2 regions of the Streptomyces sp. NPDC019890 genome follow, and region 2 is predicted to be linked to the other one. Evidence: riboswitches for the same ligand, from Rfam matches in the RefSeq annotation. Region 2 holds a riboswitch; the other holds the start of a gene.
What was found. A riboswitch is a leader RNA that binds a small molecule or an ion and turns the genes downstream of it on or off. The one in region 2 is predicted to bind glycine.

Region 1 (10,583 bases), on a different contig from region 2:
ATGAACAGTGCCTCCGAGCCCACCGGCCGGAAGCCCGCCGCCTGGAAGGTCCGCACGCTGCGGGCGTTGCCGGGCGACTGCTGGGCCCACAGCACCGAGTCCGGCACCAGATGACGGGCAGCCGTCGCCAGCGCCAGGCCGAGACCTCGGCCGCGCGCCTGTTCGTCCACCTCGATCGCGGTCTCCCACCGGCCGGCCACGCCCCGGCCGAGGATCACCACACCGCCGTCGGCGGCCCACACCCGTACGCCGTCGCGGTACTTCATGGCACGCGCCACCCGCGGGTGATCCGGGTCCTCGATCTCACGCAGTTCGAGCTCGGGCCGGCCGGGCAGCGCCGGGGCGACCGTCACCAGGTCGATGGTGTTCATGGAGCGGCCGGTGCGGGCCAGCATGGCGGCCAGGAACGACGGGTTCATCGCGGCGGCCAGCCGGTCGGAGTCGGTCGCGGCGAGCTCGGCCCGTACCCACTCCGGATCCTCGTCCGTGAAGATCACTGAGTGTGCGGTGAGGGCCAGTACACCGGCGTCGCGGGCGTTCGGCTGCTCGATCACCGTCGTACAGCCGTCCGCGGGCGGGAACTCCCCGGCGGCCGCGGCTGCCAGGATCCGCGCCAGTGCCTCGCTCATTTCCGTGTCCCTTTCTCCTCATGAGTCTCCACCCGCGGAGGCCCAGGTCTCTCCCCTGAGGACGTAAGGCGGGTGCATGCGGGTGAGCGGAGCGTGGGCCGATAATCTGACCCAGTCAGTAATGCACGAAGAAGGGGCGGAAGCAGTGGCGGACATCGAAGAGGCGCGCAGGGCGTTCGAGCGCTACGACCTGAACGGCGACGGCCTGATCACGGCGGCGGAGTACAAGAGCGTGATGGCGCAGCTGGGCGACTTCCATGTCACCGAGACGGTCGCCGAGGCAGTGATCAAGACGAAGGACGCGAACGGCGACGGTCAGCTGACGTTCGAGGAGTTCTGGGACTCGCTGAACAAGGCCTGATCCACCTGGGGACCCCTCCCGGGCCCGAAGGCTCTGGGGGAGGCCCCCCGGCCCGCCGGGGAACGACGGCGCTGCGGCCGCTCAGTCAGCCGCAAGCGCCGCCTCCAGTGTCGGCAGCGTGCCGAACGCCTCCAGCACCCCGCCTGCGCGGAACACCCGCAGGACCGCCGGCCCGCCGCACACCACCCACATCCGCCCGCCGTTCTCGCGGGTGCGCCGCCGCGCCCGGCACAGCAGCGCAAGGCCGGAGCAGTCGAAGAACGCCACATGCGTCAGATCGACCACCACTTCGTGCTCGCTGGCGGTGACGACGTCCAGATACGCGCCGATCAGCGTGGCCGCGGCGATGTCGATCTCACCGTGCAGCTCGACGACGGTACGGGTACTGCTGCGGTAGACGCGGCCGTACGGCCCCGGAAGGCGCGCGCGTAAGTCGTACGAGCTCGAAGTCAGCCCCTCGGTCATGGCTGTGCCTCCTTGATGCGGCGGGCTTGGGTCTGTCGGCCGGGAGCCTGGGTGAACAGGCCCCGACATTAGTGCGAGGCGCCGGGGGCGCGGAGGAGAAAAAACGTTCGGAGCTCCTGAGGCTCCCCCGTGCGGGTGAATTCCAGTGAACTGGCTTGACCGGCCGAGGGCTTGGCCGGCGGTGACGATCACCGCCGACCTGCTCCGAACCCAGGGGCTGCCCCGCCGAGCCCGGCCGCCGGGGTCTCAGCACTCGATGATGTTCACCGCGAGACCGCCGCGCGCGGTCTCCTTGTACTTCACGGACATGTCCGCGCCCGTGTCCTTCATCGTCTTGATGACCTTGTCCAGCGAGACCTTGTGGCTGCCGTCCCCGCGCATCGCCATCCTCGCCGCCGTCACGGCCTTCACCGCCGCCATGCCGTTGCGCTCGATGCACGGGATCTGGACCAGGCCGCCGACCGGGTCACAGGTCAGCCCGAGGTTGTGCTCCATGCCGATCTCGGCGGCGTTCTCGACCTGCTCGGGGGTGCCGCCGAGCACCTCCGCGAGTGCGCCCGCGGCCATTGAACAGGCGGAGCCGACCTCGCCCTGGCAGCCGACCTCGGCGCCGGAGATCGAGGCGTTCTCCTTGAAGAGCATGCCGATCGCGCCCGCCGCGAGCAGGAAGCGGACCACGCCCTCCTCGTCGGCGCCGGGCACGAAGTTCATGTAGTAGTGCAGCACCGCCGGGATGATGCCCGCGGCGCCGTTGGTGGGGGCGGTCACGACGCGCCCGCCCGCGGCGTTCTCCTCGTTCACGGCCATCGCATACAGAGTGATCCACTCCATGGCGCGGGCCAGCGGGTCGCCCTCGGCGCGCAGCTGGCGCGCGGAGTTCGCGGCACGGCGGCGGACCTTGAGGCCGCCGGGCAGGATGCCCTCGCGGGACATGCCGCGCGAGACACAGGCCTGCATGACCCGCCAGATCTCCAGGAGCCCTTCGCGGATCTCGTCCTCGGAGCGCCAGGCCTTCTCGTTCTCCAGCATCAGGGCGGAGATGGACAGGCCGGTGTCCTTGGCCATCCGCAGCAGCTCGTCGCCGGTGCGGAAGGGGTACTTCAGCACGGTGTCGTCGAGCACGATCCGGTCCTCGCCGACGGCGTCCTCGTCGACGACGAAGCCGCCGCCCACCGAGTAGTACGTCTTCTCCAGGACCGTCTCGCCCTTGGCGTCGAACGCGAAGACCGTCATCCCGTTGGCGTGGTACGGCAGCGCCTTGCGGCGGTGCAGGATCAGGTTCTTGTCGAAGTCGAAGTCGATCTCGTGCATGCCGAGGACGTTGATGCGTCCTCGCTGCTTGATCCGCTCCACCTGCTCGTCGGCGCTCTCGACGTCGACCGTACGCGGGGAATTGCCCTCGAGCCCGAGCAGGACGGCCTTCGGGGTGCCGTGGCCGTGGCCCGTCGCGCCCAGGGAGCCGAAGAGCTCGGCGCGTATCGCGGTGGTGTGGGCCAGCAGGCCCTCGTTCTTGAGTCGCCGCGCAAACATACGGGCGGCGCGCATCGGCCCCACCGTATGGGAGCTGGACGGGCCGATGCCGATCGAGAACAGGTCGAAGACCGAGATGGCCACGGAGAACTCCTAGCGGGGTTGGTAGACGTCGTTGTCTGCCGGGTGGTGCAGAGGGCAGTGCGCGGTGCGGGGCACCGCGCGCACTGTCCAGTGTGCGCGGTGCCCCGTTTGTTTTGCTTCGGGCGGTTACAGCCCAGGGTAAAGCGGGTGCTTCGCGGCCAGGGCGGTGACCCGGGCGCGCAGCGCCTCCGCGTCGGCCCCCCCGAAGGGAGAGGGCGCCTTCAGCGCCTCGGCGATGATGTCCGCGACCTCGCGGAAGTCCTCGTCCTGGAAGCCGCGGGTGGCCAGCGCCGGGGTGCCGATCCGCAGACCCGAGGTGACCATCGGCGGCCGCGGGTCGTTCGGGATGGCGTTGCGGTTGACCGTGATGCCCACCTCGTGGAGCCGGTCCTCGGCCTGCTGGCCGTCCAGCTCGGAGTTGCGCAGGTCGACCAGGACCAGGTGCACGTCCGTGCCGCCCGACAGGACCGAGACGCCGTGCTCGGTCACATCGGCCTGGACCAGACGCTCGGCGAGGATCCGCGCGCCGTCCAGCGTGCGCTGCTGGCGCTCCTTGAAGTCGTCGGAGGCCGCGACCTTGAAGGAGACCGCCTTCGCCGCGATCACATGCTCCAGCGGACCGCCCTGCTGACCCGGGAAGACCGCAGAGTTGATCTTCTTGGCGAGCTCCTGCGTCGACAGGATGACACCGCCGCGCGGACCGCCGAGGGTCTTGTGGGTGGTCGTGGTCACGACATGGGCGTGCGGTACGGGGTTGGGGTGCAGACCCGCGGCGACCAGACCCGCGAAGTGGGCCATGTCGACCATCAGATACGCGCCGACCTCGTCCGCGATCCGGCGGAAGGCCGCGAAGTCCAGCTGACGCGGGTACGCGGACCAGCCGGCCACGATCAGCTTCGGACGGGACTCCTTGGCGAGCCGCTCGACCTCGGCCATGTCGACCTGGCCGGTCTCGCTGTCCACGTGGTACGCGACCACGTTGTACAGCTTGCCGGAGAAGTTGATCTTCATGCCGTGGGTCAGATGACCACCGTGGGCGAGGTTCAGGCCCATGATCGTGTCGCCCGGCTTGAGCAGCGCGAACATCGCGGCCGCGTTCGCCTGGGCGCCCGAGTGCGGCTGGACGTTGGCGTGCTCGGCGCCGAAGAGGGCCTTGATGCGGTCGATGGCGATCTGCTCGACGACATCGACGTGCTCGCAGCCGCCGTAGTAGCGACGGCCCGGGTAGCCCTCTGCGTACTTGTTGGTGAGGACGGAGCCCTGGGCCTCCATGACCGCGACCGGAGCGAAGTTCTCCGAGGCGATCATCTCGAGGGTGGACTGCTGGCGGTGGAGCTCGGCGTCGACAGCGGCGGCGACGTCCGGGTCCAGCTCATGGAGAGGGGTGTTGAGAAGCGACATCAGGCGATCCCTAGGGTCGTGGTCAGCCGGTGAAACGTGGTCAGCCGGCGAACTCGGTGTACTCGTCCGCGGAGAGCAGGTCCTTCGGCTCCTGTGCGACACGCACCTTGAAGAGCCAGCCGCCCTCGAACGGTGCGGAGTTCACCAGCGACGGGTCGTCCACGACGTCCTGGTTCGCCTCGACGACCTCGCCGCTGACCGGCGAGTACAGGTCGCTGACGGACTTGGTCGACTCCAGCTCGCCGCAGGTCTCGCCCGCGGTCACGGTGTCACCGACCTCCGGGAGCTGTACGTACACCACATCGCCGAGCGCGTTTGCCGCGTGCTCCGTGATGCCGACCGTCGACACGCCGTCATCGGCGGCCGACAGCCACTCGTGCTCCTTGCTGTAGCGCAGCTGCTGGGGGTTGCTCATGACCTGAATTCTCCTGTATGCGGGGGAGTGCTGATGAACGATGGCTCGGTGCGCAGTGTCACTTCTGGCGCTTGTAGAACGGCAGCGCCACGACCTCGTACGGCTCGTGCGTGCCGCGGATGTCGATGCCGACGCCGGGGGTGCCCGGGGCGGCGTGCGCCGCGTCCACATACGCGATGGCGATCGGCTTGCCGAGCGTGGGGGACGGAGCGCCGGAGGTGACCTCGCCGATCACCTGGCCGTCGGCGACCACGTTCATGCCGGCGCGGGGAACCCGGCGGCCTTCGGCGATCAGGCCGACGAGCTTGCGCGGCGGGTTGGTCTCCGCGCGCTCGGCCGCGGCGCTGAGCGCGTCCCGTCCGACGAAGTCCCCCGCCTTCTCGAACTTCACGACCCGGCCGAGGCCTGCGTCGAAGGGGGTCAGCGCGGTGGTCAGCTCATGCCCGTACAGCGGCATGCCCGCCTCCAGGCGCAGCGTGTCGCGGCAGGAGAGCCCGCAGGGGATGAGGCCCACCGGGGCGCCCGCCTCGGTCAGTGCCTGCCAGAGCTTCTCGGCGTGCTGCGGCTCGACGAAGAGCTCGAAGCCGTCCTCGCCGGTGTAGCCGGTGCGGGCGATCAGCGCCGGGACGCCGGCGACCGTGCCGGGCAGTCCCGCGTAGTACTTGAGACCGTCCAGGTCGGCGTCGGTGAGCGACTTCAGGATGCCGGGGGACTGAGGGCCCTGGACGGCGATCAGCGCGTACGCGTCACGGTCGTCGCGCACTTCGGCGTCGAAGCCGACGGCGCGCTCGGTCAGCGAGTCCAGGACGATCTGCGCGTTGCCCGCGTTGGCGACGACCATGTACTCGGTCTCGCCGAGGCGGTAGACGATCAGGTCGTCGACGATCCCGCCGTCCTGCTGACAGATCATGGTGTAGCGCGCGCGGCCGACGGCGACGGAGCCGATGTTGCCCACCAGCGCGTAGTCGAGGAGGCCCGCGGCCTGCGGTCCGGTGACGGTGATCTCGCCCATGTGCGAGAGATCGAAGAGACCGGCCTTGGTGCGTACGGCGTTGTGCTCGTCGCGCTCACTGCCGTACCGCAGCGGCATGTCCCAGCCCGCGAAGTCGGTCATGGTCGCACCCAGCGAACGGTGCAGGGCATCGAGGGCGGTGAGACGGGGGGCGTGGCTCATAGATATGGCTCCCAGGGCAGGCCGGCGAGGACAATCCTCCCCATCTGTCATCGGAACCTGAGAGGTTCGTCTCGACCGCACGTAGTGGTGGTCGTGACTTGCACCTTGGGTGGAGCCACTCGACAGCGGCTCGCTTTTCAGATCTGCCTCATCACACGCGGTACGGGGCCTGAGAGATTCAAGGGAGGAACTTGCTCCTTCGGCGCCCGGCACACAGTGGCCAGGACTCTCCCGCGCGGATTCAAGCGGCCTGTATGCAGTTTGCGGGCACATCATTGCACGCATCGTCGCCATGTGGGGTGTCCGGCCCCGATCCGGGCAGCCGCACTTCACAGGCAGTCCTCAGCTCCAAAACGGTTGTGCCACATTACCGATTCTTTACACTTCATGGGCAAGGGTTGAGGGTGACCCGAGACAGGGGAGGGCGATGACGTTGCAGCGGTCCGGTGCATACGTGACGACCGCGGGGGTGTCCGTCCAGCAGGACGCGCCCGTGCGGGAGCTTTCCAGGACGCCCGTGCCCGTGCTGCGCGACCTGAGGGACCGCTCGGGGCGCAGTCCGCGCACCCTGCGCTTCGCCGCCGGTGATGTCGTGGTCGTCTCCGGCCTGCCGGGCAGCGGAAAGTCCACGCTGATCAGGCACGCGGCGAGCGGCAGGGGGATCGACTCGCAGGACACCCGGGACCGCTGGGACGGGTGGATGCCGCGGCTGCTGCCGTACGCCGCCTACCGCCCACTGGTGCGGATCGCCCACTACGCGGGACTGCGGCGCGCGCTCCGTTCGGGTCTGGGCGTGGTCGTGCACGACTGCGGCACCCAGGCCTGGGTGCGGCGCTGGCTGGCCCGGGAGGCGCGCCGCCGCGGCAGCGGCCTCCATCTGGTGCTGCTCGACGTCACGCCCGCCGTGGCCAGGGATGGCCAGCGCGAGCGCGGCCGCGGGGTCTCCGGCTATGCCTTCGCCCGGCACAGGCGGGCGGTGGGCCGGCTGATCCGCGACGCGGAGGCCGGGCGGCTGCCCGCGGGCTGCGCTTCGGCCGTCCTGCTGGACCGGGACGCGGCGGCGGCGCTGACGCGGGTGGGCTTCGAGGAGTCGTAGTGCGGTGCGCGGCTTCTCGTGGCCACCATTCGGGCCCGACTGCGTGCCGCGCGGTCGCGGCGCTAGGGTCGGTGGCGCAAGACCGGAGAAAGCCGGGGGAGAAGGACGCACATGCACACACCGGAGCAGGCCCATCCGCATCCGTACGGCGGCTGGCCGGCGAACGAGCTCGAAGAGGTGCTCGGCGCATCCCTCGGCAACGCCTCGGCCGGCGGCCGTCTCGTCGAGGTGCTCGGCCGCAGCCACGTCTGGGTGCCGCTGCCCAACGGGGGCAGCCCCGACAGCCCCGACCTCGACCTGCCCACGATGGACATCGAGGGCGCCGCGTACGTCCCTGTCTACAGCTCCGAGCAGCAGTTCATGGCATGCGTCGGCAGCCATATGCCCTTCACCGTCGCCCCCGCCCGCGAATTCGCCCGGGGGCTGCCCCCGCAGCTCGGCATCGCGGTGAACCCGGGCGGCGCCGTCGGCGCCCCGCTGCCGCCGCCCGCCGTCGCCGAGTTGTGCCGGGTGGGACGCACTGTGCTGGACGGGCCCGCGACAGGCGGCCGGGTGCGGCTCTTCGAGCCGGACTGGCAGGAGGAGCCGGTCGACTTCCTCGCCGCCGCGGCCGGTGAGTTCGAGGCCTCCGGTGTCGTCCTCACCGCCCGCCGTGCCCTCGCCTCCGTCGAGGGCGATCCGCCCACCCTGTTCATCGGCGTCCAGCTGTCCTCATGGGAGGGCGCGGACCGCAACGCCCCCATGGACGCGCTCGGCCGGGCGCTGGGCCGGGCACAGGTGTGCTGGCCCGTCAATCTCGTACTTCTGGATGTGGCGCAGGACCCTGTCGGAGAGTGGATGCTTGAGCGGCTGCGGCCCTTCTACCAACGACAGCACGTGTAGTCGTCAAGTCGGTGTCAGGACTGCCGTTTAAGCTGGAATGGTCGATCGAAGAGGGGCGGAACCCAGGGTGAGTGCGTCAGGCACCGCGGCGGCGGGGCAGGTCGAGCACATGCTGCGCCAGGTGACACCCGGACGCTATGACGCGTACGAGGCGCTGCTGCACGCGCTCGCCGACCCGGCGAGCGGCAGGCTCTGGATGCTGCTCTGGCACGGCCGGGCCGGCTCGCCCGACGCCCAGTACGGGAACATGGAGGTCGACGGCGTGGGTTACGCGCCATGCGTCACCTCCGCGCAGGAACTCGCCGTCTCCGGCTGGAACCGCGCCCACGAAGTGATCAGCGGCCCCGACGTCGCCCGCGCCCTGTACCCCGAGCGCTGGGGGATCTGGCTGAACCCGCACGCCCCCGGCGGCGGTGTGGGCATCCCCTGGCTGGATCTGCGCCGGATCGCGACCGGCCTCGACCGGATGCCCGCCGGACCCCTGCGGCTGTCCGAACCGGCCATCGACATCCCGCATTTCTATGCCCTGCTCTCGCAGAACGCCCACCGCACCCCCGCGGTCCGCTCGTTGCGCCGCGCCTGGGTGCAGCCCGCACTCGGCGCTCCGTACCTCGCCATCGGTCTCGATCTCTACGACACGAGCAGACAGTCCGTGGACGCGGTGCGGGCGATGATGCAGCAGTCGATCGGCTCGGTCCCGGACGGGCTGCCGGTCTCCACGGTCGCGATGTCCGACGAGTACGACCCGGTCACGATGTGGCTGCGGGCCAACACCCGTCCCTTCTACGACCGTGAGGCGCACGCCGGTGCACCGGCCCCCGGCCCGGTCGGTGGGACCCCGCTGCACGGCCGCTGACGGAACCTCTCTGCACGGCCGTTGAGCCGGAGACACTTCCATGCTGTGCGTGAAGGAACGGGTGGGATTGTGTGCGCCCAAGACCTCGAACGCCTTGCAATCGAATGAGCCGCTGTTGTCCGCATAGCGGTATCTCACTCAACTTTCGCCCGATATGTGGCGGATGACGTTCCGCTCAGCCGCTGTCTCCGTCCGTATAACGGAAACCCTCACTGTGCATCACGTTTGAGCAAACATTCCCCGGGGGGGCTGGTGCGTGATCGCGCGACCATTGAAGACTCCCGCAGCAGGGGGATATTCGCCCCTGTGTACGGCGCGCTTCACGCGTACTTCTCGTGCCAGAGCTCCACGTGCACCACATGTTGTGAACAAAGCCGCTACAGCGGCGGGTACGGGCCGGTCACCTCCGGCCGAGAGGGGTCCCCACCACGATGACGGCACCATTGCACGACACGAGCGCGGACGCGGACAAGACCGCTGCCGTCGATGTCGCGGCGGCTGAAGTCAAGAAGTCGGTAGAAGGGCGGTCGCTCCGGCAGATTGCCTGGACCCGTCTGAAGCGGGACAAGTTGGCACTGGCGGGCGGCATCGTTGTCATCTTCCTGGTGCTGGTGGCGCTCTTCGCGCCCTGGATCGTGAGCCTGCTCGGCCACCCGCCCAACGAGTTCCACCAGGACCAGATCGACCCGCTGTTCGGCACCCCCAAGGGCTCCTTCGGCGGCATCAGTTCGGACTTCCTGCTGGGCCTCGAGCCGCAGAACGGCCGTGATGTGTTCAGTCGCATCGTCTACGGCGCGCGCATCTCGCTCCTGGTGGCCTTCCTCGCGGCACTGGTCGCCGTACTGCTCGGGACCATCTTCGGCATCGTCGCCGGCTACTTCGGCGGCTGGGTCGACGCGATCATCAGCCGGGTGATGGACATGCTGCTGGCCTTCCCGCAGCTGCTCTTCATCATCTCGCTGGTCTCCGTGCTCCCCAGCGATCTGTTCGGCCTCACCGGCAGCAATGTCCGTATCGCCGTCCTGGTCATGGTGATCGGCTTCTTCGGCTGGCCGTACGTGGGACGCATCGTGCGCGGTCAGACCCTCTCACTGCGCGAGAAGGAGTACGTCGAGGCAGCCCGGAGCCTGGGAGCCGGCCAGCGGTACGTGCTCTTCAAGGAGTTGCTGCCCAACCTGGTCGCCCCGATCACCGTCTACACCACACTGATGATCCCCACGAACATCCTCACCGAGGCGGCGCTCAGCTTCCTTGGGGCAGGTGTGCGGCCGCCCACGGCCTCCTGGGGGCAGATGCTCTCCAAGGCTGTGGAGTACTACCAGGAAGACCCGACGTTCATGGTCGTCCCGGGTCTGGCGATCTTCGTCACGGTACTGGCCTTCAACCTCTTCGGCGACGGCGTGCGCGATGCGCTCGACCCCAAGGGCACCCGTTGACGGCCACTCACCCCGCGGCGCCGTCCGGCCGCAGACAACTGAACGTGCCCCTGCCACAGACGTCAGGCGGCTCCCAGATGGTTCCTCGGCGTCCAGCCAAGAACCGCGCTATCCCGGAGGTTGCAGGAACAATGACAGCCCTACGTTCGTCGAGAACCAGGCGGATCGCCGGAGCGGCGCTCGTCGTGGTCGCGCTCACGGCCACAGCGGCATGTGGTGGCGGCGACAAGGACGACAACGGCGGCAAGGCCGCC
Region 2 (10,583 bases):
CTACCGTCGACATGGCAGGTCAAGGACGGAGGTCGGCGTGAGAAACAGCGGCGACGGTGCGGCAGGGGGTCCCCCCGGACTGAGTCTGGGGGAGAGCGGGCCGTATCCGCTTCACGAGAGCGCGGCCGACTCCACCAGGGAGACGATCGGCTACCGGGGCCCCACCGCGTGTGCGGCGGCCGGCATCACCTATCGGCAGCTCGACTACTGGGCGCGCACGGGTCTTGTCGAACCCAGCGTGCGTCCTGCGTACGGATCGGGAACCCAGCGGCTCTACAGCTTCCGCGATGTGGTCGTCCTCAAGATCGTCAAGCGTTTCCTGGACACCGGTGTCGCGCTGCAGAACATTCGTGCCGCGGTGCAGCATCTGCAGGCCCGGGGCTTCGTGGACCTTGAGCGCATGACCCTGATGAGCGACGGAGCGACGGTCTACGAGTGTTCCTCGCCCGACGAGGTCGTCGATCTGCTCCAGGGCGGGCAGGGGGTCTTCGGAATCGCCGTCGGGGTGGTCTGGCGGGATGTCGAGGCGGCACTTTCGCAGCTGCACGGCGAGCGCATCGACACCGGCGAGACACTGGTCGGGAACAACCCTGCGGACGAGCTCGCCAGGCGCAGACGCGACCGGGCCGTCTGAGCGCTGAGAGCGCTGCCGGGTCCCGGCGCCAATGTCAGTGGCGTAGGGCAGCATCGAAGTTGTGAGAACCGCGCCGACGATTCTGCATCTGGACATGGATGCCTTCTTCGCCGCCGCCGAACAGGCGGCGAAGCCGAGTCTGCGCGGAAAGCCGGTGGTCGTCGGCGGGCTCGGGCCGCGTGGAGTCGTCGCCACCGCGTCGTACGAAGCCAGACGGTTCGGGGTGCACTCGGCGATGCCGATGGCGCAGGCCAGACGTCTGGCGCCGAACGCCGCGTATCTGGTGCCGCGCTTCTCGCTCTACCGGGCGGTGAGCGAGCAGGTGATGGGGCTGTTGCAGCGTCTGTCGCCGCTGGTGGAGCCGCTGAGCCTGGACGAGGCCTTTGTCGACCTGGAGGCGGGGGGCGCGGCGGACGATGCCTTGTCGGCCCGTGCGACCGGCGAGCGGCTGCGGGCCGACATCCGAGCGGTCACCGGGCTGACCGGTTCCGTCGGTCTCGCGGGATCCAAGATGCTCGCCAAAATCGCTTCCGAGCAGGCGAAACCCGATGGCCTGGTGCTCATAGTGCCCGGTACGGAACGGGACCTGCTCGGTCCCATGTCCGTACGCACGCTGCCCGGGGTCGGGCCGGCGACGGGGGAGCATCTGCGGCGGGCCGGTATGACGACGGTTGCCGATCTGGCGGAGGCCGGCGAGGACGAGCTCGTACGGCTGCTGGGCAAGGCGCACGGGACCTCGCTGTTCCGGATGGCCAGGGGGTATGACGACCGGCCGGTGGTGGCCGAGCGGGACACCAAGTCGGTGTCGGTCGAGGACACCTTCGACGTGGATCTGCACGACCGGGTGCGGGTGCGGATCGAGGTGGACCGGCTCGCGGACCGGTGTGTGCGGCGGCTGCGGGCTTCCGGGCACTCGGGGCGGACGATCGTACTGAAGGTACGGCGGTACGACTTCTCGACGCTGACGCGCTCGGAGACGCTGCGCGGGCCGACGGACGACCCTGCGGTGGTGCGAGAGGCGGCGGGGCGGCTGCTGGAGGCCGTGGACACCACGGGCGGGGTGCGGCTGCTCGGGGTCGGCGTGAGCGGGCTCGCGGACTACACCCAGGAGGATCTGTTCGCCCAGGCCGCCGCTGACGAGCAGGCCGATTCCGTACCCGAAGAAGCGGGGGCGGAGGCCGAACAGCGGGCGCCGGAGGCCGAAAAGGCGTCCGGGCCGGAGCCGGTGGCGCCCGCGGAGCGGCGCTGGGCGGCCGGGTACGACGTACGGCATGCCGAGTACGGGGCGGGGTGGGTGCAGGGCAGCGGCGTCGGCCGGGTCACCGTGCGGTTCGAGGAGCCGGGGTCGGCGCCCGGCCGCGTGCGCACCTTCCGGGTGGACGATCCGGACCTGGAACTGTCCGATCCGCTGCCGCTGGTGCCGCTGGTGCCGCTGGTGCCGCTGGTGCCGCTGGTGCCGCTGGTGCCGCTGCCCGCGTCCGGGCCGGAGCCGGGTCAGTCCTCCCGGCCCGCAACGCGGCCGAAGGAGGTGTCACCCGAGGAGGGCGGGGGACCCGAGGGAGGCGCGGGACCGGAGGAGGGCGCCGGCGTCTCGGGCGGCGCGGAGAGCTCGAGGCCGTAGTGGTGGTAGAGCTGCAGCTCCTGCTCGGGAGAGAGATGACGGCCGACGCCGAAGTCCGGTGCGTCCTTGATCAGCGAGCGCTCGTACGGGACGTGCAGGGTGTCGTCGACGACCTTGCTCGGCTCCAGCGGGACGAAGGCGTCCCTGCTGAACAGGCCGGTGCGCACGGCCGCCCACTCGGGCACGCCCGTGGCATCGTCCAGATACACCTCGTCCACAGTCCCGATCTTGGTGCCGTTGCGGTCGAACGCCTTGCGGCCGATCAGGCTGCGCGGATCGATGTCGGTCTGCACGGTCCCTCCAATAGGTCGCAACTGCTGATTAAATACTACAAAAGTGCACATCAGTGGTGTCGGCCACTTGAGCGATCGGCGAGGGGGCACGCTGGTACGCTGGCAAGCGGCTGCTGACCCCGTGCGGGAGAGTCCACCGGTGACGTACCGGCGGCGCCGAAGGAGCAAATCCTCCCCGGAATCTCTCAGGCCCCTGTACCGCACGGACGAGGTCACTCTGGAAAGCAGAGCGGGTGTCGGACGGCATCCGCTCTCACCGACGGTGAAAGCCGGGGTGCCTCGTGCGCGCCGGTGAAGCTCTCAGGTTGAGATGACAGAGGGGGAGGCCGTCCGGGCATCCGCGCCGGATGCCCCTCGTAGGTCGCGTCAGACCAGGAGGCCTCCTTAATGACCGCCAATCGCATTCCGCTCTCCCAGCTCGAGCGAGGCACCCCCTTCGAGCAGCGCCACATCGGGCCCGACGCCGAGTCCCAGGCCAAGATGCTGGCACACGTCGGGTACGGCTCACTCGACGAGCTGACCGCCGCCGCGGTGCCTGATGTGATCAAGAACGCGGAGGCGCTGAACCTCCCGGACGCGCGCACCGAGGCCGACGTCCTCGCCGAGCTGCGCACTCTTGCCGACCGCAATCAGGTGCTCGCGCCGATGATCGGCCTCGGTTACTACGGCACCTTCACGCCACCGGTCATCCTGCGCAACGTCATGGAGAACCCGGCCTGGTACACCGCGTACACGCCCTACCAGCCGGAGATCTCCCAGGGCCGGCTCGAGGCGCTGCTCAACTTCCAGACGATGGTCGCCGAGCTGACCGGGCTGCCCACTTCCGGCGCCTCGCTGCTCGACGAGGGCACTGCCGCCGCCGAGGCCATGTCGCTCGCCCGCCGGGTCGGCAAGGTCAAGAACGGCGTCTTCCTGGTCGACGCCGACGCCCTGCCGCAGACCATCGCCGTGATGGAGACCCGTGCCGAACCGGCCGGCGTCGAGGTCGTCACCGCCGACCTGAGCGACGGCATCCCGGCCGGGATCGCCGAGCGCGGCGTCTTCGGCGTGCTGCTCCAGTACCCGGGCGCGTCCGGTGCCGTACGCGACATCAAGCCCCTCATCGAGCAGGCACACGAGCTCGGCGCGATCGTCACCGTGGCCGCCGATCTGCTGGCGCTGACCCTGCTCACCTCGCCGGGCGAACTGGGCGCCGACATCGCCGTGGGCACCACGCAGCGCTTCGGCGTCCCGATGGGCTTCGGCGGCCCGCACGCCGGATACATGGCCGTACGCGAGAAGTTCGCGCGCAGCCTGCCCGGCCGGCTGGTGGGCGTCTCCGTCGACGCCGACGGCAACAAGGCGTACCGGCTCGCGCTGCAGACCCGTGAGCAGCACATCCGCCGGGAGAAGGCCACCAGCAACATCTGCACCGCCCAGGTGCTGCTCGCCGTCATGGCGGGGATGTACGCCGTCTACCACGGCCCCGAGGGCCTGCGCTCGATCGCGCGGCGCACCCACCGGTACGCGACGCTGCTCGCCGCGGGCCTGCGGGCCGGTGGCGTGGAGGTCGTGCACGGTTCGTACTTCGACACGCTGACCGCCCGGGTGCCCGCCAAGGCCGCCGAGGTCGTCGCCGCCGCCCGTGAGGGCGGGGTCAACCTCCACCTCGTCGACCCCGACACCGTCTCCATCGCCTGCGACGAGACCACCGGACGTACGCAGCTGACCGCCGTATGGGCCGCCTTCGGCGTCGAGGGGGACATCGAGGCACTGGACGCGGCGATTGCGGATGCGCTGCCCGAGGCGCTGCTGCGGACCGACGACTACCTCACGCATCCGGTCTTCCACCAGCACCGTTCCGAGACGGCGATGCTGCGCTATCTGCGCAAGCTGGCCGACCGGGACTACGCGCTGGACCGCGGCATGATCCCGCTCGGCTCCTGCACGATGAAGCTGAACGCGACCACCGAGATGGAGCCGGTCACCTGGCCGGAGTTCGGGCAGATCCACCCCTTCGCGCCGGTCGAGCAGGCCGAGGGGTACCTCACGCTCATCCATGAGCTGGAGCAGCGCTTGGCCGAGGTCACCGGGTACGACGCGGTGTCCATCCAGCCCAACGCCGGTTCGCAGGGCGAGCTCGCGGGCCTGCTCGCCGTGCGTGCGTACCACCGCGCCAACGGCGACAGCCGGCGCACCGTCTGTCTCATCCCGTCCTCGGCGCACGGCACCAACGCCGCCAGCGCCGTGATGGCCGGTATGAAGGTCGTCGTGGTCAAGACCGCCGACGACGGCGAGGTCGACGCCGAGGACCTGCGGGCCAAGATCGAGCAGTACCGCGACGAGCTCTCCGTCCTGATGATCACCTACCCGTCCACGCATGGTGTGTTCGAGGAGCATGTCGCCGACATCTGCGCGCAGGTGCACGACGCCGGCGGCCAGGTGTACGTCGACGGCGCCAACCTCAACGCCCTGGTGGGCCTCGCCAAGCCCGGAAAGTTCGGCGGCGACGTCTCGCACCTCAACCTGCACAAGACCTTCTGCATCCCGCACGGCGGCGGCGGCCCCGGCGTCGGTCCGGTGGGCGTACGGGCGCACCTCGCTCCGTACCTCCCGAACCACCCGCTCCAGCCGACCGCGGGACCGGAGACGGGCGTGGGACCGATCTCGGCCGCCCCGTGGGGTTCGGCGGGCATCCTGCCGATCTCCTGGGCGTACGTACGTCTCATGGGCGGCGAGGGCCTCAAGCGCGCGACGCAGGTCGCCGTGCTCGCGGCCAACTACATCGCCAAGCGCCTGGAGCCGCACTACCCGGTGCTCTACACCGGCCCGGCCGGTCTGGTCGCGCACGAGTGCATCGTCGATCTGCGGCCGATCTCGAAGGCGACGGGCGTCAGCGTCGACGACATCGCCAAGCGCCTGATCGACTACGGCTTCCACGCGCCGACGATGTCGTTCCCGGTGGCCGGCACGCTGATGATCGAGCCCACCGAGAGCGAGGACCTGAACGAGATCGACCGCTTCTGCGCCGCGATGATCGCGATCCGCGGCGAGATCGAAAAGGTCGCGTCCGGCGAGTGGCCCGCGCAGGACAATCCGCTGAGCAACGCCCCGCACACCGCGGCGGCGCTGGGCGGCGAGTGGGCGCACCCGTACAGCCGCGAGGAGGCGGTCTTCCCGGCCGGAGTGAGCGCCGCGGACAAGTACTGGCCGCCGGTGCGCCGGATCGACGGTGCGTTCGGCGACCGCAACCTAGTCTGCTCCTGCCCGCCGATGGACGAGTACGACGGCTGACAGGCGTCGACGGACGGGCGGCGCGCATGCGTCGGGGCCGGTGCGGAGATTCAGTCTCCGGGCCGGCCCCTCGTCGTACGTGACTCGTCGTACGTGACTGGTCGTACGTGCCGGCGCTAGGCGGCCGTCATTACCTCGCGCGGCCGGTGCGGCGCGATGATCTGCCCGTCCGGCAGCAACTCGCCGGTGTCCTCGAAGAGCAGGACGCCGTTGCACAGCAGGCTCCAGCCCTGCTCCGGGTGGTGCGCCATGAGGCGCGCCGCTTCCCGGTCGGGTGAGTCGGATGTCGGGCAGGCTGGCTGGTGCTGGCACATGGGTGGGTTCTTTCGCTGCGATGTAGTGAGTGTCCTGCGGCTCGATGAGGTGTTCATGGCCGCCCCCCGTATCTGTCGGTCGGATCCCAGTGTTGCCCCACGGGCGTCAATCCGCAGGGATTTCGCGGCAGCTCTACTTACTGGTTTATGACGTATCACCCGCGCGGACGGTTCAGCTCAACTCCATTGTCTTTCCGGGTGGTTCACAGTGACCGTTATGGGCTAGTCCACCTGGGGCAGGAGTGCGCCCCGCGACCGAAGGGTCACGGGGCGCTAGCAGCGCTCGAGGCGGGCGCGAAGAGGGTTCGAGGGGCGCGCCCTCAGGCCGGTGAGCCGAGCAGCGGCGCCGGTGCGAGCCGCAGGGTCATCACCGGCAGCAGATCGGCGACCCGGTGCGGATGGTGCGCGGCGATTCCCGGCGGCGCGGGCGCGAGCGGCACCAGTACGTCCGCCGGCCGGGGGGTGCCGGCCGAGGCGTCGGCGTCCGTGTCGCCGTGCAGCCAGAGGGTGAGCATGTAGAGCTCGGGGATGGAGAGCAGCCGTGGCTGGAAGTGGGTTCTCATCGACTCGGCCTGGCGCAGCGCCCGCTCGGTGGAGCTGAGGTAAGGGCCTTCGAAGAAGTGCGAGAAGGTCCAGCCGTCAGGGGTGAGCACGGTCTCCGCCGCGGCCACGGCGCGGTCGCCGTTGCGGATCAGGAAGCGCCAGCCCGTCAGGCGGGTGTACGGGGTACTGCTGCTCGGCACGATCTGATCCAGTACGTGGACGGGGAGGGGCAGTTCGGCGCTCAGAGGTCCCTGGACGGACTTGAGGGCGGGGGTAGCGGCCTCGTGGACGGCCGTGGGAGAACCGAGTGCCGCGAGGACGCAACGCAGGGCGGGCGCGGGAGCCGGGGGGACATGCAGCGGCATGATGGGTCGCCTCTCACTTCGGAGACACGGTGATGCAAGGGGGAGGTGCGGACGGCACTGTCAGCGTTTGGGGGCCAGAGGGGGCCGGAAAGGCCACCGGGCGCCAACTCTCTGCCTCGTAAGCAAAGGTTATACGACACGTGTTCTCGCGGTGTTTCTGCTAGCGGTCGTGCGTATTTCCGGCAAGGCGGAATCAGGTCCTTCTGTTGCGGAGTTTCTGCCGATTTCTTCATGGCCGCAAGGCCCCGGCCTGGGATTTTATCGGAGGCGCGGTAGGCTGAAACGCGTCGGCATTTTTCACCAGGCATCGGGCAATGGTAACTGCGTACTGCATCATGCCGAGGGAATGTGCCAGTCGGCCAATGTCACCACCCTACCGGCAGTGGACCGCCCGTGGGGCGTTACAGATCAGCTCGTCTGGGCATTATCGTCCGTGACGCGAGCGGCCGATGCTGCGTGATGCCCACTCGAGGAGGGACGCTTCGATGGGGGAGAAGGTCGTGGCAGGCGGATTCGACCTGTCCGATCGGCAAAGGTACCGGAGGAAGTTGCAGCAGTGCCTCGCGGGACTGGGGAGGCTGCTGGCCGAGAAGAGGTTCGACCGGCCCCGGAATCTCATGGGCCTTGAGATCGAGCTGAATCTCGCAGGCGCCGACGGACTGCCACGGATGATGAATGCGGAGGTTCTGGAGCGTATTGCGAGCCGCGATTTCCAGACCGAGCTCGGAATGTTCAACCTGGAAGTAAATATCGTTCCGCACCGGCTGAGCGGGCGCGTTCTCGACCAGCTGGCAGAGGAGCTGCGCACCGGACTCGGATATGCCCACCGGAAAGCTGCCGAGATCGGCTCGGGGATCGTGATGATCGGAATTCTTCCGACGCTCGCCCAGCATGATCTCGTCTCCGCGAACCTCTCGGACGTCGACAGGTACGTACTGCTCAACGAGCAGATTGTCGCGGCCCGCGGCGAGGAGTTCATGCTCGATATCGACGGTGTGGAGCAGCTGACCTGCACCTCGGCGTCGATTGTCCCGGAGGCCGCCTGCACCTCGGTGCAGCTGCACCTCCAGGTGACCCCCGCGCGGTTCGCGGACGTGTGGAACGCCGCTCAGGCCGCGGCCGCCGTCCAGGTCGCCGTCGGCGCCAACTCGCCTTTCCTGTTCGGCAAGGAACTCTGGCGCGAGTCCAGGCCACCGCTGTTCCAGCAGGCAACCGACACCCGGCCGCCCGAACTCCAGGCCCAGGGCGTGCGCCCGCGGACCTGGTTCGGCGAGCGGTGGGTGAACTCCGCGTACGACCTGTTCGAGGAGAATCTGCGCTACTTTCCCGCCCTGCTGCCGATCTGCGACGAGGAGGAGGACCCGCTGCGGGTGCTCGACGACGGCAAGGTCCCCGGGCTCCAGGAGCTCGTTCTGCACAACGGCACGGTGTACCGCTGGAACCGGCCGGTGTACGGAGTCGTCGACGGCGTGCCCCATCTGCGGGTGGAGAACCGCGTGCTGCCCGCCGGGCCCACGGTCACCGATGTGGTCGCCAACGCCGCCTTCTACTACGGCCTGGTGCGCGCCCTCGCCGAAGATGCCAGGCCGGTGTGGAGCAGGCTGCCCTTCGCCGCCGCGGCCGACAACTTCGACACCGCATGCCGTCACGGCATCGACGCCGAGCTCCAGTGGCCGCGCCCCGGGCGGGCCGGCGGCATCTCGCGGGTGCCCGTCGTCAAGCTCGTACGGGACGAACTGCTGCCGCTGGCCGCGGCGGGGCTCGACGCGTGGCACGTCGAGCCCGCAGACCGAGACTTCTACCTCGGCGTCATCGAGGAGCGGTGCAGGCGGCGGGTGAACGGGGCCTCGTGGCAGGCCGACACCTTCCACCGGGCGCTGGAGGCCGGTCTGGAACGGGAGGCCGCCCTCGCCGCCACCACCCGCCGCTACAGCGAGCTGATGCACCAGGGGGAGCCGGTGCACACCTGGCCGGTCGGCTTCCCGGGTGCGCCCCCGGGCTCGGGCGCTGTCCCCGATGCCCAATTCTGAGTCTCCGTTCTGAGACTCAGTTCTGAGAGGAGGGCTCTCCTGTCTGCCCGACCGCCGTGATCGCCTTCAGGATCACTGCCTGGATGTCTGCGGGGTCGCTGACCTGGTAGCCCGCGCCGCCCGTCGCCCTGGCGATCTGGTCGACCTCTTCCCGGTCGGCGTCGGGCCCGACCGCGATGGCGATCAGCGGCACCGGGCGCTCCGTGTCGGAGAGCGCCTTGAGCCGGGAGATCAGCGCACTGCGGGAGATGCTGAACTGGTCCTGGTTGGAGCCGTCGGTGAGGATGACCAGGGCGTTGAACTTGCCCTTCACATAGGTCTCCCGGGCCTCCTTGTAGGCCGCCAGCGTGGTGTCGTACAGACCGGTCGCACCGTTCGGCACGGGAGCGAGCGCCGTGAAGGCCTTGGCGAGCCGTGCCCGCTGGGTGCCGCCGTCCTGCACCGGGGCGCCGAGCCGGGCCGTCGCCACCAGCTTGCGGTAGTCGTGCGCACCGTCGAGGCCGGTGGCGAACTCCCACAATCCGATCTCGTCCTCGGGCGTGAACTGGTCGAGCGCCTGGAGCAGCGAGGCCTTGGTGACATCGAGCCGGCTCTCCGGTTCACGGCCCGGCACCGGCGACTGCATCGAGCCCGAGACATCGACGACCGTGGTCAGCCGTGCGCTCTGCACGGTGATGGTCCACATACCCAGCGTCTCCTGGAGGGCATCCGACGACGGGGCCCCGGCGCCGGCCTGGTTGGCGTACGGCTGCGGGTCGCGGCCGCCCGCCGTGAGTACGAGCTTCTCCGCGGCCTTTTCGCCGGCCAGGCGGAAGCCGTGCGACGCAAGAGTCTGCTGGGACTCCGGCTCGCCCAGCAGCACCAGGAAGCGTGTGGCGGCCCGCCCCTCGTCGGTGCTCAGCTCGCTCTCGTCGACCAGGTTGTACGGATAATCCAGCTGCGGTGTGCCGTCCTCGGGATAGAAGAGCTCGAGGTTGCGCGCGCCGTCGGCGTCGGAGTTGTACGCGAAGGCGGCCTGCTCGGAGAGGAACGCGGCCTGGTTGCGCCGGGAGCCGCCGTTCGAGGGGGCGTCCGGCGCGAGGGTGCGCACGACCTGCGAGTCCGCCGCGGAGACCCGCTGCGAGAGCAGTTTGGCGGTGGCCGCGACCTTGGTGTCGGCGTCCGGGCCGCCCTCCTTCGCCACGGACTGGGAGATGCTCGCGAGCGCCAGCAGCCCGGTCGCGCTGCGCGCGGGGTCGGCGGAGCCGAGGCGCACGGTGCCCTGCGCCCCGCCGACCGCTGCCAACTGTGCCCAGGTGTATGTCTTCTCCGGCCAGCCGAGCGTCGTACCCGCCGAATGCGACGTGGCCAGGACAACGGGGGAGAGCGCGACATTGCCGGCCGGCGTCAGGGGCACTCCGTCCCCGAGTGCCTTGACCCGCTCGGCCCAGAGGCCGGAGTCGGGCAGCCACAGCTCGTAGTCGGGCTTGACGCGGCCTTCGGCGAGCTCCTGCGCGACCTGGTGGTTCTC

Region 1: another riboswitch for glycine. It lies ahead of gcvT (glycine cleavage system aminomethyltransferase GcvT); the one in region 2 lies ahead of gcvP (aminomethyl-transferring glycine dehydrogenase).

Annotation. Positions count from the first base shown of each region.
Region 1 covers NZ_JBJDQK010000003.1:226,489-237,071, reverse strand. Annotated here, with positions in the region: gene ACI2LP_RS09490 (GNAT family N-acetyltransferase) at 1-629, opposite strand, end outside; gene ACI2LP_RS09485 (EF-hand domain-containing protein) at 775-990, shown strand; gene ACI2LP_RS09480 (STAS domain-containing protein) at 1,072-1,455, opposite strand; gene ACI2LP_RS09475 (L-serine ammonia-lyase) at 1,702-3,069, opposite strand; gene glyA (serine hydroxymethyltransferase) at 3,196-4,470, opposite strand; gene gcvH (glycine cleavage system protein GcvH) at 4,511-4,885, opposite strand; gene gcvT (glycine cleavage system aminomethyltransferase GcvT) at 4,944-6,059, opposite strand; glycine riboswitch at 6,208-6,303, opposite strand; gene ACI2LP_RS09455 (AAA family ATPase) at 6,487-7,155, shown strand; gene ACI2LP_RS09450 (enhanced serine sensitivity protein SseB) at 7,267-8,037, shown strand; gene ACI2LP_RS09445 (enhanced serine sensitivity protein SseB C-terminal domain-containing protein) at 8,105-8,893, shown strand; gene ACI2LP_RS09440 (ABC transporter permease) at 9,325-10,329, shown strand; gene ACI2LP_RS09435 (ABC transporter substrate-binding protein) at 10,461-10,583, shown strand, end outside.
Region 2 covers NZ_JBJDQK010000021.1:24,500-35,082, reverse strand. Annotated here, with positions in the region: gene ACI2LP_RS32250 (MerR family transcriptional regulator) at 38-634, shown strand; partial or broken gene ACI2LP_RS32245 (DNA polymerase IV) at 696-2,057, shown strand; gene ACI2LP_RS32240 (PRC-barrel domain-containing protein) at 2,129-2,548, opposite strand; glycine riboswitch at 2,663-2,759, shown strand; gene gcvP (aminomethyl-transferring glycine dehydrogenase) at 2,936-5,821, shown strand; gene ACI2LP_RS32230 (DUF5999 family protein) at 5,938-6,135, opposite strand; gene ACI2LP_RS32225 (hypothetical protein) at 6,456-7,043, opposite strand; gene ACI2LP_RS32220 (glutamate-cysteine ligase family protein) at 7,529-9,073, shown strand; gene ACI2LP_RS32215 (substrate-binding domain-containing protein) at 9,090-10,583, opposite strand, start outside.